One region of the Colwellia sp. BRX10-9 genome, then DNA from elsewhere that is predicted to be linked to it. Evidence: riboswitches for the same ligand, from Rfam matches in the RefSeq annotation. Region 1 holds a riboswitch; the other holds the start of a gene.
What was found. Region 1 has a riboswitch for cobalamin ahead of cobO (cob(I)yrinic acid a,c-diamide adenosyltransferase). Riboswitches for the same ligand answer to the same signal wherever they lie in the genome.
Positions count from the first base shown of each region.

Region 1 (8,009 bases):
GTGATCTGAAGAGATCAATCTCAGACATTATGCGTGTAACACATGAAAGCTCGATTTTAGGTTGTCATTTCGCCATGCTGATACTGAAATAAATTCAGCATGACGTAGTTGGTATCAACATGACGTAGTTGTTATCAACATGACGTAGTTGTTATCAGCATGACGTAGTTGGTATCAACATAACGTAGTTGGTATCAATATGGCTGAGTTATTACCAATCAATACCTTTTTGTGCTTTTATATTATTATCAAAAGCATGTTTAATCGATTGCACTTCACTTACTGTATCAGCTAATTCTAAGAGTGAACGGTGTGCGCCACGGCCTGTGGCTATTACATGTTGCATCGGCGGGCGATTAGCGATGGCGTCTAGTACTTCATCAAGATCAAGGTATTTAAACGACAGCATGTAAGTCAGTTCATCAAGTAGCACAACATCAACGGTTTCGTCAGCTAATAGTTTCTTTGCTTCTTTCCAAACAAGTTGAGCAGCGGCAATATCGGTTGATTTATCTTGTGTATTCCAAGTAAACCCTGTTGCCATCACGTGAAAAGGTACGCCGAGCTTTTCTAGGACATTTCTTTCGCCACAAGCCCAAGTGCCTTTTATAAACTGAATGGCTGCTGCGTTTAGACCGTGTCCTACTGCGCGAGTTAGCGTGCCAAATCCTGATGTTGACTTACCCTTACCGTTACCTGTAATTACAATTAATATACCGCGTTCATCAGTGGCAGCATCAACTCTTGCATCAACTTTGTCTTTTACTTTTTGCATGCGTGCTTGGTGTTTTTCACTTTTTTGTGTTTCGTCAACCATGAGTATTCCTATGGGTAATTATAGTTTTTTTAAAGAGGAGAAAAGGCAAGGCTAACGTTAAGGGGGGCCCTTAAAAAATAGCAATTTACCGTGTATTCCCGCACGATTTTATTGATGTTAATGGTGGTGATTTTATTGTGGATAGGTATGCTGACTCATTGGCAACTCTTAAGTCACTACAATTTACAGTTGCGGGAACAGTCAAGGTTTCTCACCTTATTCCCTAAACACATTTACGTTGCGTTAGTTTACGAGATTTATAATTATTTACAATATCTAGCGGTATTAAACATCATTGATTTTATGTTTTTGATAAATAGAATCTAAGGCCGGGTATTTTCAGTAATAAAAAAGCCAACAATAGTTGTTGGCTTTTTAGTGTTTTTCTAATAATAACGTTATTTAATTAAGCCATTGGCTTACCAAATTTTTACACGTTTCTCAGGGGCGATATACATAGCATCACCTTCTTTAACGTTAAACGCTTTGTAGAATTCAGGCATGTTAGATAAAGAGCCTAATGCACGGAACTCACCAGGTGAATGAGGGTCAGTTGCTACTTGATTACGTAATGATTTCTCAACCTTTTTTCCACGCCATACTTGAGCAAAGCCCATGAAGAAACGTTGATCGCCAGTTAGTCCGTCAATTACCGGTGCTTCTTTACCATTTAATGAAGCAATATAAGCTTTATACGCGATAGTTACCCCTGATAAATCACCAATATTCTCGCCCAGTGTTAAAGAACCGTTTACATTTAAGTCTTCAAATACTGAATAGCCATCGTATTGTTTTACCAAGTCATCGGTGCGAACTTTAAAGGCTGCTAAATCTGCTTCAGTCCACCAGTTACGCATGTTACCGTCGCCATCATACTTACTCCCTTGGTCGTCAAATCCGTGACCCATTTCATGACCGATAACCGCGCCAATACCGCCATAGTTAACCGCATCGTCAGCGGCTAAGTTGAAAAATGGTGGTTGTAATATGGCTGCAGGGAAAACAATTTCATTCTTAGTTGGATTGTAATAAGCATTAACAGTTTGCGGCGTCATGCCCCATTCTTGCTTATCAATTGGACCACCTAACTTAGCGACTTCTTTTTGATGAGAAACACTACCAGAACGCATTTTATTGCCAACTAAGTCATCACCTTTAATAACAAGTGCGGAGTAATCTTCCCACTTATTTGGGTAACCAATTTTAGGATCAAAGCTTGCTAGTTTTACATGGGCAGCTTTTTTAGTTGAATCAGACATCCACTCTAGTTCATCAATACTTGCACCATATGCTCCGCGTAAGTTTTCAACAAGTTGTGTCATTCGGGTTTTAGCTTCAGGCTTAAAGTGACGGCTCACATAAACTTTACCAATAACCTCACCTAAATTGCTGTTAACTACGCCAACACCACGCTTCCACATTGGACGTTGTTCTTTTTGTCCTCTTAACTGCTGAGAATAAAAGTCAAAATTTTCATTATCTAAATCAGCGGTTAAAGAACCAGCAAAGTTACTTAAGGTATGGAAAGTTAAGTAAGTTTGCCAATCAGCTAATGAGGTTGCTGCAAATATTTCGCCAAAACCTTTAACAAATGAAGGTTGGTTAATAATGATGTCTTTTTGGGCTGATACGCCTTGAGCAGCAAGGTAAGCATTCCAGTTAAATGCATCAGTAACTGTGTTTAAGTCAGCGACATCGAATTTATTGTAAGTTTTACTGCTGTCACGAGTTTCAACTTTTGTCCAATGAAAACCTGCTAATTTAGTTTCAATTGCCATGACCGTTTGCGCAGCAGCTTTACCGTTTTTCAAACCAGCTAAGTTGAACATATTTTCAATATGAGCAACATAACCTTTACGTAATGCGGCAAAACGTTCGGTTTCATCAAAGTAGTAATCTCTGTCGGGTAAGCCTAAACCTGTTTGCCAAATATGAGTGGCATAGCGAGTTGAGTCTTTACCGTCAACGCTGATATAAAACGCTAATGGGCTACCTACACCATTTTTTTGATTTTCACCAAAAAATGTCGCAAGTTCATTCTTGTCTTTTAAACCATTGATGCTATCAAATAATGGTTGGATAGGAGCCGTACCTGCAGTATTACGTGCATCCATGTTCATATATGAACGGAATAAGTCAGCTACTTTTTGCTCGTCGCTGCCCATTTTTAAATTTTCTGTTGCTGCTAATTCTTCAATGATTACTTTTACATTGTCATCAGCTTCGTCACGTAAGTCATAAAAGGCACCAATTGACGTTTTATCTCCAGGGATTTCATTAGCGTTCAACCAAGCACCGTTTACATAACGATAAAAGTTGTCTTGTGGACGAACGGATAAGTCCATTGTTGCTTTGTCGATACCTGAAGCTAATGCAGTTTTTTGCATGATAGGCATTTCTTGCTTAGTTGTCTCAGTGCTTTCTGGATTGTCGTTGCAAGCGGCAAGCAACAATAACGAAGAACAGACTGCACCTGTTATTATTTTTTTCATGGTAATCTCATTATTATTAAGTAAAGAATATGGTTATAAAATGGTAAACGCATTGATACTAAAGGGTTACAGGGCTTTTTACTAGATTTGGACATGAATTTTTACATAATGTATCAGCAGTGCCGTATTTTATTTTGTACATTAAGCCTGATGATTTTTTTATTTTTTTATTTAACTAATTGAAAGTAATCGTAATATTTTTTACTTTGATTTTTATCAATATTAATTGTTGGCTTTTTTGCTGCCAAATAAAACATTGACTGTGCTATGCTGTGGCTACTTATAGAGTAATAGTTCTCTTACTGAATAACATAAGATGAAGTTTAATTAATGTTTCAACCCGTCAGTTTTTTCATTGGGCTACGCTATAGTCGTAGCCGTAAAAGTTCTGGATTTGTATCCTTTATCACTTTTTTCTCCATTGTCGGTATCGTCCTGGGTGTCGCATCATTGATCACCGTTGTTTCCGTTATGGACGGTTTAGAAGGTGAACAAAAACGGAGAATATTGGGTCTAGTTCCCCATATTGTCGTCGCCAATCAACCTCAGCAAAACAAAAACAATGCTTTACCTACATGGCAAATCCTACGTGAACAATTATTACTTACGCCTAAAGTTAAAGAAGTTACTCCTTTGTTGGAAAGTGAAGCACTCATACAAGCTAATTCTGGCGCATTACGCGGTGTACTCATTCAAGGAATCATGCCTGAATTCGAGCAGCACAATATTGTTAACAACTCTATGGTATCAGGACATTTAGATAATCTATCGACACAGAGCTTTGCCATTGTTATCGGACAGTCGTTAGCAAGGCAACTTGATGTCGATTTGGGTGATAAAATACGTTTAACACTGCCTAATAAAACCGTATTTACCCCAATGGGGAGAATTCCGGTGCAACGCACTTTTACCATCGCTGGTATTTTTAGTGTTGGCTCACAAGTTGATGAAGGACTGGTCTATATTCACAGTAAAGATGGCGCAAAACTTCATCGACAAAGAGGTGATGGCGTTGAAAAACTTCGTTTGTATCTTGATGATGCTTTTGCTGCTGAGCAAGTGGTCAAACGTTTAAAACAACAATATCCACAGTATGATTTTACGACATGGCGCGATACTCAAGGCGCTTTATTTTCTGCTGTGCGCATGGAGAAAAATATGATGTGGTTGATGTTGAGCTTAATTATTGCCGTTGCCGCGTTTAATATTGTTTCCGCTTTAGTGATGGTTGTTATCGAAAAAAAGGGTGAAATTAGTATTTTACAAACACTTGGGCTAGATCGTCTTGGCGTGGTAAAAATATTTATTACTCAAGGTTTAGTTAATGGTTTTTGGGGCGTCACTATCGGTACTGTGGTTGGCGCCATACTAACCTTAAATTTAAACACTATATTTACCCTTCTCGGTGTTAATTTATTGGGAGCAGGGCAGTCTTTGCCCGTCGAACTATCAGTGAACAATGTGTTTAGTATTGTTTTATCAGCGTTAGCGATGAGTTTTATTGCTACATTATATCCCGCTTATCAGGCTTCTTTAACAGAGCCTGCCGAGGTTTTACGAAATGAGTAAAGGTTTACTTTGTCAGCAATTATCAAAGTCATATTATCAAGGTAGCATTGAAACCAAAGTCTTAGACGGGCTTGATTTGTCAGTAGATGCGGGTGAACTTGTTGCTATAGTGGGCAGCTCTGGTTGTGGTAAAAGTACTTTTTTACATATAGCTGGAGCACTCGATTCTCCATCTTCAGGGCAGGTCTTTATTAGCGGTGTTGATATCCACCAGTTATCTGACAAGCAACGTGCTAAATTTCGCAATAAACATATTGGTTTTATTTATCAATTCCATCATTTAATGATGGAGTTTTCAGCACAAGAAAACGTGGCAATGCCTTTACTGATTCGCGGGGATTCACCTAAATCGGCCCTAGCTGCCGCACAAGAAATGCTCACACAGGTTGGGTTAAGTCACCGCTTTGAGCACCGGCCCTCCGCGCTTTCTGGTGGTGAGCGTCAACGTGTCGCTATTGCTCGGGCATTAGTGACTAAACCTTCATTAATATTAGCTGATGAACCAACAGGTAATTTAGACTTTGATACCGCAGAGCAAATATATCAGTTATTACGTGACCTTAATAAAACGGTAAACACCAGTTTTGTTATTGTTACCCATGACTTAATACTTGCTGCCAGAATGGATCGTCAACTACGTTTATCGCACGGCCGGTTAGCGCCCCTTGAAAGTTAAGGCTTTTAAATGACCAAATCATTAAGTTTATTTTTAGGTTTACGTTATGTGCGTAGCCGAAACGGTAATGGCTTCTCTTCGTTTATTTCAGCATCTTCCACTATCGGTATTGCGCTTGGTGTAATGGTATTGATTATAGTGCTCTCAGCAATGAACGGTTTCGAGCGAGCATTAGCGCAACATTTGCTGTCGGTTATTCCTCACGGTGAGCTAATTGCTATTAATACGCCGATAGATAACTGGCAAAAACACGTGGCGAAAGCACAACAACATCCACAAGTGATAGCCGCTGCACCTGTGATTAAACTTACCGGTATGATGCAACATGGCAGTGAACTCAAAGCCGTTGCTGTGCGTGGTGTCGATGTAAAGTTAGAACAGCAAGTTTCTACCATTGCCGATTATATGATTGCCGGCAGCTGGCAAGCGATCGTTGATAATGAAAATACCGAAAACCCTACGGTTGGTGTTGTTATCGGTTCGGGAGTTGCAAAAAAATTACAACTTGAATTAGGCGACTCACTACAATTGTTACTATCGAGTGTTATTGCCCAAAAAAATAACCAGCAAGTGAGTGCTAAATTTCCTGTGCCGGTTAAGCACCAAGTAAAAGTTGTTGGCATTTTTAAATTTGGCGGTACGATTGACGAAAACTCTGTATATCTTTCACTTGAGCATGCCGAAAAAATGGTTAATCTCGCGAAGGGGCAAGTTCAGGGAATTCGCATAAAAGTAGCTGATGTTTTTCAAGCGCCCCAGGTAACACGTGATGTTGCTTATAGCTTTGATGATACTTATGTTGCCATTTATGATTGGACACGAAGTCACGGCCATATTTTTAATGATATACAACTTGTACGATTAGTGATGTTTATTGTCTTAATATTAGTCATAGCGGTAGCAAGTTTTAATATTGTTTCAACGCTTATTATGGCAGTCAATGAGAAAAAAGGTGATATCGCTATTTTAAAAACTATGGGAGCACCGGCGAGCGTTATAATGATGACCTTTATGTTTCAAGGACTGGTTAATGGAGTCGTGGGTTGTCTAGTGGGGACAGTGTTAGGTATTGTTATCTCATTAAATTTAACTGATATTGTTACTGCAGTAGAAACACTTCTTAACGTAAAAGTGTTATCAGGTGATATCTATTTTATCGACTTTCTTCCCACTCACTTAAGCCAAACTGATGTTGTAATCACTGTTTTTACGGCTTTACTGATGAGTTTACTGGCGACTATTTACCCCGCATGGCAAGCAACTAATGTTGAGCCAGCGCAGGTGTTAGGACAAATGTAGCGGGTTTCGCTTTTACATTATTAACAGATGATTTTTATCACCAACGCGAGACTAGAGCAGATTTTTACTTTCTACTTTCTACTTTTACGTTTATTCCATTGTTTGATAACAGAATATCGCCATAGGCCATGTATGGCAAAATAACCTATTAGCGAGAAAAGTACCGCTAGCACGCCACAGCCAAGTAAAAATGCTGGTCCAATAGTTGATAAACTATCAACCAGCCATTGCCAATTCGCTTCAAATACAAATTCTTTTTCAGATCGGCCTAGTAGCCAGATGCCAACCATATAACAGCCATAAAAAATTGCGGGTATTGTGAGCGGATTAGTTATCCAAACGAGTGCAACAGAAAGTGGCAAATTCGAATGTACTATAATAGCAACACCAGCAGCTAAAACCATTTGAAAAGGTACCGGGATAAAGGCAAAAAATAAACCTACGGCAAAAGCTTTTGCGACAGAATTACGGTTTAAATGCCATAAGTTGGGGTTATGCAATGACGCACCAAAAATTTTTAAATGTTTATTATTTTTTATGGTGTTGTGATCCGGCATATAACGCTTGAAGAGTTTTTTAGGCATATACTTACTTATATTATCTAGGCTTTATTTATCGATTAGACAGATACGGAAATTAATCACTATGGAACGGTGGCTATTTACATTTTTTATCGGTGCTATTTTGTCACTATTCTTACCGATAGTACCAGACATTTCGCAAGTTTATATTTGTTTTTGTTTTGCTGTCATTTTTTGTCTCATCAAAAGGTTACGGAGTTATAGTGGGCTCTTTTTTGGCTGTGCTTGGTTACTCTATGCTGGCTTCGTTTATCAAAATATATGGCAAGTTAATAGCCTAATTACAGATGATTTTTTCGGTACAACCTTAACGGTAAGAGGTGTTGTTGCTAATATTCCAAAGTCATTAACGCGTAAAACAAACAAGGATGAAAGGGTTAAACAAGTATCACGTTTTAATTTTGTTGTTGAAGAAGTCAATCAACAAAAACTTCAATCAAAGATAAATATTCGTCTGCGTTGGGATCATAAGTCTGTTAAACCGGATCACTTAAAAAAAGTTACTAAGATTAACCAAGGCCAGAAATGGCAACTTACGGTGCGAGTAAAACCTGCCCATGGTTTTGCAAATATTG
Region 1 covers NZ_JACGVV010000037.1:45-8,053, forward strand. The annotation lists gene cobO (cob(I)yrinic acid a,c-diamide adenosyltransferase) at 212-817, opposite strand; cobalamin riboswitch at 940-1,084, opposite strand; gene H4J69_RS16825 (M13 family metallopeptidase) at 1,237-3,309, opposite strand; gene H4J69_RS16830 (lipoprotein-releasing ABC transporter permease subunit) at 3,640-4,878, shown strand; gene lolD (lipoprotein-releasing ABC transporter ATP-binding protein LolD) at 4,871-5,554, shown strand; gene lolE (lipoprotein-releasing ABC transporter permease subunit LolE) at 5,564-6,853, shown strand; gene H4J69_RS16845 (DUF2062 domain-containing protein) at 6,925-7,437, opposite strand; gene H4J69_RS16850 (DNA internalization-related competence protein ComEC/Rec2) at 7,499-8,009, shown strand, end outside.

Region 2 (8,009 bases), on a different contig from region 1:
TGTAGGGTTTACCATATTCATCAACACGTATTGCTCGTACGGTTTTTATTTCAAAAATCCAATCATCAACTTGTACAAATCGAGGCATTGATTCTATAGGGATACCGTCAGTGGGTTTATTGCTCATAATAGTTTTCGACTGCGTATTAACTAATAAAAATTCCAACTGTTTATTATCTACAGTTGGAAATTAGGGACTATAATTCTAGAGAGATATGGCTTATTTTTCAACCATTAATTGTTAATTTTTACAGCCGCAAGGTAGGTTTTTAGCTCGCTAGCACTGATTTCAGCGTCGGCATTTTTATCGATGTCTTTAAAATGCTTAACTAATTTTTCATCTTTGCTCGCAATAACTTCTGCTTCATTAAGCAAACCATTTTTATCTTCATCGAACTGAGTCAGTATGGCCGGTGTACTTTTTGCTACATTGTCTACCGACAACATTTTAGTTGCCACAGGTTTAATTGCTGCTTGATCAGCAATAGGAATATCTAGGCTTGCAACTTTATCTCCTGCGTTGACAAAATACGAAGCTAAGGCACAAGTACCAACAAGTAGAGTCACTTTTGTTAAGCTAATAGAATTCATTTTAATTCCTTTATTTATAGAGTTCATCGGGTTATTTTAATGATTGTAATAATATCATTAACGACACTGCAGGAATCGAACCAAAAGTATAAAGCACTGATTTAATTCAATTAATGATAAAATCAAAATAACTAAGCCGCCTAAAGTGTCGCCATTAAGCAACAGATAAAACAGCCCGAAAAAAAGAAAAAAAACAAAATCGTTAATAATTCAGAAAATAACCGATGTAAAACAGTGACTAACTTATAAAAGTCATAACAAAAAACATTCTAGTATCATCTAAAGTACTGTCTCAAATAAGCGACACGCTTGTTTTTTATCTTAATAAAACTAAAATACACTCCTGATTAATACTTGTGATATCTATGAAAAAATTTAGCTTGTCCGAACTTTTTGCAATAAATTTGTATTCGATTAGAAAACTAAGCATTTTAGGTTTTACTTTTGTTGCATTTCCGCTAGTCATAGCGTTAATTTATAGCGCAAATCAAGTCACTGAGCTTTCCCAACAAAGTACATCGGCTATCTTTAATGTTGCTGAACTCGTTAAAACAAACCGTGAAATTAACTTTACCTTAGCTAAAATGGAACGCAGTGCTGGGCAATTTATCATTCTAAAAGATCAAGATTTATTGAGTGCTTATTTAAAAGACGAACAAGTTATCTTAAAAGCAATGGCAAGTAATAACCTCTTTAAAAGCAACCCAAGCTTACGCTTGCTCAGCACAGAGTTTTCTCAAGCGATTGAGTACCTGCATAGCTACTTAACGCGGCACCCTCTAGAAGAATCGTCATTAACATTGTTACAAGAACAATTTACCCAACTAGTTTCGATACGAAAAACAATAGCCGAAGAAAGTAATAACTTACTTGTTTTACAAGTAGAACAGGTTAAAGATTCAGCCAACGGTGTTAGACACGATATGCTGAAAAGCTTACTTATCATTCCCTTTACTTTGCTTATCGCCGCAATTTTTATCTATTTAATCACTAAACCGCTCAAGCAATTACTCAGTAAAATACATCATTTAGCATTAGGAGACTTTGAAAAAAAGGTCACTTTACATGGCTCACCTGAGATGACAGAAATTGCTGACGCCTTGGAAGTGATGCGCAAGCGCTTGCATGCTCTGGAGTTACAAAAATCGAGTTTTATTCGTCATATTTCCCATGAACTAAAAACGCCACTTGCCGCCATTAGAGAGGGAACAGAATTACTGTACGATAACAGTGTTGGTGAGTTAAACCCCGAGCAGCAAGAAATATCTAACATTATCCGTAGCAGTGTTACCCGCTTGCAACGTTTAATTGAAGACTTACTTGACTTTAATATTGTGCTCGACTCGACCAGTTTACAAGATACTGAAATTGTTGATTTATCATTGTTAGTTACTCAGGTATTACAGCAAAGAACTTTAGATATTAAACAGAAAAACTTAACCATTGACTATAAAAACCACGCAATACAACTCAAGGTCAATGCCAAACAATTAAGTGTTATTTTAGATAACCTCTTATCCAATGCGATAAAATACTCGCACGACAATAATGTTATTAACATTAACTGTTCACTTGATAATAGTCTGTTGTCGATAACCGTTATTGACCAAGGTCGCGGAATAGCCAGTAGCCAAAAAGAAAAAATATTTGATGCTTTTTATCAAGGAACACCGGCAAAGAATGCCAAAATAAAAGGTAGTGGTTTAGGTTTAACCATAGTAAAGGAGTTACTGATGCGCTTAAATGGCACCATTAATATAACCAGTAACACAGGTAAAAATAGTGGCACTGCCATGACAATAACCTTGCCTAATGCTTTTCTAACAAAAAAAATGAGTGGAGTATCAGTGTAATGTTATATTTATTTTATAGAATACTCACTGTTAGTTTTTTACTGTTATTACTGCCCGTGTTAACGGGTTGTCAGTTACTAAACAGCGACAATAAAAGCCATCACATTAACAGTGGCCCCCTTGATTATACAGAATATTATTTGTCTTTAGTCGAGTTAAACCAAGCACAAATTGCCGATAAAATACACCAACATCAATTAGTTTCGTTAGCCGAGAGCATGTTAATCAAACAAGATAAAAATAACAGTGCTGAAACTATTGAATGGCAATTAAAATCAGCACTATTTTTTGCTCTACCTCATTCACCGGTTCACAATCCGTTTACCGCAAAAAGTAAATTAAATCAGCTGTCGCTTATTACCCTGAGTAAAAACAATCTAAGCCAAAGCGACTTTGCCTTTTTTAGTATGTTAAAAACACAACTCAACCAGCAGATATTACAACTGAATGAACTATCGCAAGAAAAAAAGGCGCGACAGCTCATTAAGCAAGCCTATCAAGATCAACAACAACAATTAGAAGTGTTAAAGCAGCAAATAAATCAGCTGAGAAAAATAGAACATAATATTAATGAGCATGGGCAGTAAAAATGATGGTTTCAACAAACAGCAAAAAATTCGATCAGCAAAAAAGTGAAAAAATACTACTTGTTGATGACGATCCCAGTTTATTAAGATTACTTGGTATCCGCTTATCTGCTGCGGGTTATCAAATAGAGTCAGCAAACAGTGCTAAAATGGCTTTAGGTATTTTAGAAACATTTCATCCGCAATTAGTGATCAGCGATTTACGTATGGAAGGTATGGACGGTATGGCATTATTTGAAAAAATCCGTCAGCAACAGCCTAATTTGCCCGTCATCATTATGACCGCACACGGCACGATACCCGATGCTATTAGTGCGACTAAGCAAGGCGTATTTAGTTTTTTAACCAAACCTTTTGAAAGCCAAGAATTACTCTCTACTGTGCAAGAAGCCATTCGCTTACAACCACAAAGTAGCGCTCATAATACCGACAAAAAAGCCGATATTTGGCGCAAGAAAATAATTAGCCGAAGTGCCGTTATGTCTTCGTTGTTACAGCAAACTTATCAAGTTGCCCAAAGTGACTTTAGTTTATTGATCCATAGTCCCAGTGGTACAGGTAAAGAACTCCTGGCAAAAGCCGTGCATTTAGCAAGTAAGCGTCATGATAAAAAATTTACGGCGATTAATTGTGCGGCAATACCTGAACAATTACTCGAGTCGGAGTTATTTGGACACTGTAAAGGTGCTTTTACTGGCGCAGATAAAAATCATCAAGGGCTTTTCCAATCAACCCATGGCGGTACGTTATTTCTTGATGAAGTCGGCGACATGCCGATGAGCTTTCAAGTTAAATTATTACGCGCCTTACAAGAAAAAGAAGTGCGCCCAGTCGGCAGTGCCCAGTCAGTAAAAGTCGATGTCCGTATTATTGCCGCTACCCATAAAAATTTACAACAAGCCATCATAGATAAAAGCTTTCGTGAAGATCTTTACTACCGCTTAAATGTTGTGGAACTCACTTTACCAGCCCTGTCTGAACGACGTGAAGATATTCCTTTGCTTGCCCAGCACTTTTTAACAGTCGCGATTAAAAGTACCAGTCATAAAATAAACGGCTTTAGCCAAGCCGCGATGGAGATTTTAATTAGGGCTGAATGGCCCGGTAATATTAGACAATTACAAAATGTTGTTGAGCAATGCGTCGCTTTATCTACCGAGCCATTAATTAGTGAGAGTTTAATTAATAATGCTTTACGTAATGAAAGTGCACAGCTGCCTTCTTTTCAAGAAGCGAGAGAGCAATTCGAGCGTGACTACTTAGCAAAATTACTAAAAACCACCGAAGGTAATGTTTCACAAGCCGCAAAAATAGCGCAGCGAAACCGAACAGAATTCTATAAATTATTGAAAAAACATCACTTAAATGCCGAATCATTTAGAGTAGATAACAACATGATTTCACAAGCATAGCCGAGCATAACTAAACGATGAAAAGCTTACACTTAACCAACTTTTTTCCTTATCAGCTGACGCAACTACAAGTAAAAGTGAGTGATAACATTGCTGACATTTACACAGGAAGATTTGAGCTTTCTCGTCAAGAATGGCGAGTGCTAGCCAGCTTAGGTAACGGAGAGTTATTATCCGCAAAGCAGATAGGTGAACAAACTAACTTAGAAAAAATGCCGGCGAGCCGGGCAATAACAAGGATGCAAGCTCAGGGATTATTGGTTAAAAACACAGATAAATCCGATAAACGCTCTTCGCTATTAAAACTAACCACGCAAGGTTTGGCGATATATCAACAGTTAATACCTATGGTGCTAGCTCGTGAGCAAGAACTATTATCGGTATTAAGTGCTGAAGAAAAAAATCAGCTAGCTAATATTATTGAAAAATTAACTTTAAAATCAGTGGATATAGCGAATCAATAACAATGACAATTGTCGCTGATAATGACTAGCCAAACTCACCATTAAACAGCCTAGGTGAAATTGGCAGACAATAAATACCTACCGTAGAGCTTAGGTTTTATCGGCTGTTATTGAACGACTCATTATTAATTAAAAAGAAGAAATTGCCGTCACTAAAGTGTCAGTAACTTCAAAAAATGCCTCACCAGATCATCGTTAATACCATCAGATAAAATAGTCTGGCAACAAAATTTTTCTGATAATACGACATGTTTTACCTCTGAACTCAAAGGGCTGGGTCAAAATATAGAGTAAATGACGTTGCGTTAAACCCGTCGAACGATTAAAGCTAACTAGCCATGAACTATAGATTTAATACTCTAACTGTTGACAAGCTATATTAATAGTCTCAAAATAACGACCATAATTGATTAGGTGCTCAATATTTATACTTTAACAAGGTATGAATTAGAGATAATCGGGAAGTTAGTACATGCTATGCATAATTCTAACGCTGCCCCCGCAACGGTAATACTTTACGCTATGTAAAGTTAAGCCCGGAGACCGGCCTAAATGATATCGAATGACTTGCAGTGCGGTGGGCGCTACGGAATTTAATGACATTAGCAATAGCTAGTTGTCATGATCCTTCCGTACCTCCCTCAAAATTTTTTGAGGTTATTATTTTTTCTTATTTACGAAATATCTTTGTTCCTTTACTCATAGCGATGCCTGTATTTGCGCAAGTAGAAGACGTGTCAACTGACGATATAGAAGTCATTGAAGTTGTTAATGATCAGTCATTTAATACACCTAATTATCAAGTATTACATCGCGAAAGCTTTATATACTCATCGCAAACGCTTGCCGATATTTTACAGTCGATAAATGGCATTCAAATTCGCCAAATAAGTGGAATTGGTAATCCTGTCTCTGTTTCAATTAGAGGGTCGAGTAGTAAGCAGGTCCAACTTTATATTGATGGTCAACTGATTAACGATAGCCAATTTGGTGGTTTTGATTTAAACCAGATACCCACAGAACAAATTGAAAGTATTGAAATCAGTAAAAATCAAGCGATTGGTACCGGCGCTACCCCTATAGGTGGTGTTATTCGCATTAACACTTACAACCCCACTGAAGACTCCAGTAAATTAACCTTGGCCACCGGCTCATTTGGCTATCAAGAAGTTAATGCGCTTTATAATAAAGCATTTAAAACTCACAGTCTGTCTTTTGGTGGTCATTATATTAACAGTGACAACGATTACGATTTTATCGTTCCAGCGGGCTTTAGTAGTAGTGATACGTCTGACAGACAAGCATTAAGAAATAATGAATTTACAAAGAAGTCTTTTTTTATAAACGACATATTCCAATTTAATCAACATCAGATCAGGGTCAATGTACAATATAACGATCAAGAAAAAGCCCTGCCTAATTACCAAAACAACTCCCCTGAAAACAATTCGACGTTAAACTCTGACAACTTACGCTATAGCTATCAACATCAATGGTTAAGCAAATCCCCTTGGCTAAATTCAATTGAATTTGAAGCCTACGCTGAAAATAAAGATGAGCGTTATATTTCAAGTCCCGACTCGATAAAACTTGATATCAATGATTATGAAACAACAAAAAAACATATCGGCTTTAAACCTTACCTTACATGGAACGAGTTTAATCTAGTGCCATTTGTCAGTTTTAATAAACAAAATTTCAGCTCTGTTAGCGAACACAACGGAAAACCAACACAATGTAATGGTATAGCGTCATGTGATATTTCAGCAAAACAAGAACAACTCAACATAGGCTCTCGCATTGAATGGCAACCCGAGTCACTCCCCATAGAAGTGTATGCATTGTTGAGTAACCTACAAGAGAAAAATTCAAACATAGCGATTAATCAATCCAGTGCAGCTAAGTTTGTAGCCAATGATAATTATCAAACAACTGAAGTCGGGTTAAGCTTTAAGCAAGGTAATTTAAAAGTTACCAGTAACTTAAGTAATGGTGTGAGAACACCGACATTATACGAATTATTTGGTGATAGAGGCTCCTTTAAGGGTAATGATAATTTATTGCCAGAAGAAGCAAAAACACTCTCAATGGGTGGGCAGTACCTTTACAAAAGTCTGTCTATATCTTCATCTATTTACCAACAAAAATTAGAAAATTCAATTGTCGCCATTTTTAACTCAAGTAATGTCGGTAGCTATAGAAATGTCAGTAATGCAGACTTGTTAGGCATTGAAATTCAAACAAATTATCAATTATTAACACAATTATCTTTCGCACTACAAGCCAATATTATAGACAGTGAAACCACATCAAAATTTGTCGCATTTAATAAGAAGAAACTACCTGGTATATATCATCAACAGTACAGCGTAGCGTTGAAATACAAGGTAAATTCCGCATGGAATATGTCATTTAAAGTAAGTAAAGATAAAGACTTGTACTTCAATCTCATTAACAGAATTGAAAATAATAACGGTCATGTAGGTAATGGTAATCCAGCCAACCGCACCGTATCAGATTTTTCAGTCAACTGGAAAAAAGGCAAACATAGAATATCTTTTGCCGCCAATAATTTATTTAACGATAAATACCAAGATCTTGCGAATAGAACATCGCAGGGTCGCAGCTTAAAAATAAAATACACAATTAAGGGATTTTAAATGTTAACTAGCTTTAAAAAACACATATTACCATTAAGTTTAGTACTGAGCACTGTTGCTCTTGCAGGCTGTGGCGGAAGTTCAAAAAGTAATGTCGCACCAATAGTTACCGGCGCAAGTAGCCCAACGATAGAAGAAAACAGAACATCAGTTGGCACCTATAATGCTACTGATGCCGATGGCGACGCTATCGTACTTTCACTTACGGGTAATTCAAGTGGTTTATTTAGCATCACACAAAGTGGTGAATTAAGCTTTATAGAGGCTCCTGATTTTGACAGCGGTGAAGTCGGTCCTTTCGCTGTCACAATTGTTGCAACGGATGACAGTAAAAAGAACTTAACCGGTGAATTGGCTATTCAAGTGAGTGTCGGTGATGTGAAAGACACACCATCATTCGCGGTTGTTCAAACAGTTGCACCTGATTTTTCAGGCTCTGAAG
Region 2 covers NZ_JACGVV010000015.1:29,049-37,057, reverse strand. The annotation lists gene H4J69_RS10490 (hypothetical protein) at 1-127, opposite strand, end outside; gene H4J69_RS10485 (hypothetical protein) at 235-591, opposite strand; gene H4J69_RS10480 (cell wall metabolism sensor histidine kinase WalK) at 957-2,444, shown strand; gene H4J69_RS10475 (hypothetical protein) at 2,444-3,031, shown strand; gene H4J69_RS10470 (sigma 54-interacting transcriptional regulator) at 3,034-4,443, shown strand; gene H4J69_RS10465 (MarR family winged helix-turn-helix transcriptional regulator) at 4,461-4,907, shown strand; cobalamin riboswitch at 5,303-5,474, shown strand; gene H4J69_RS10460 (TonB-dependent receptor) at 5,504-7,567, shown strand; gene H4J69_RS10455 (cadherin repeat domain-containing protein) at 7,568-8,009, shown strand, end outside.
Region 2: another riboswitch for cobalamin. It lies ahead of H4J69_RS10460 (TonB-dependent receptor); the one in region 1 lies ahead of cobO (cob(I)yrinic acid a,c-diamide adenosyltransferase).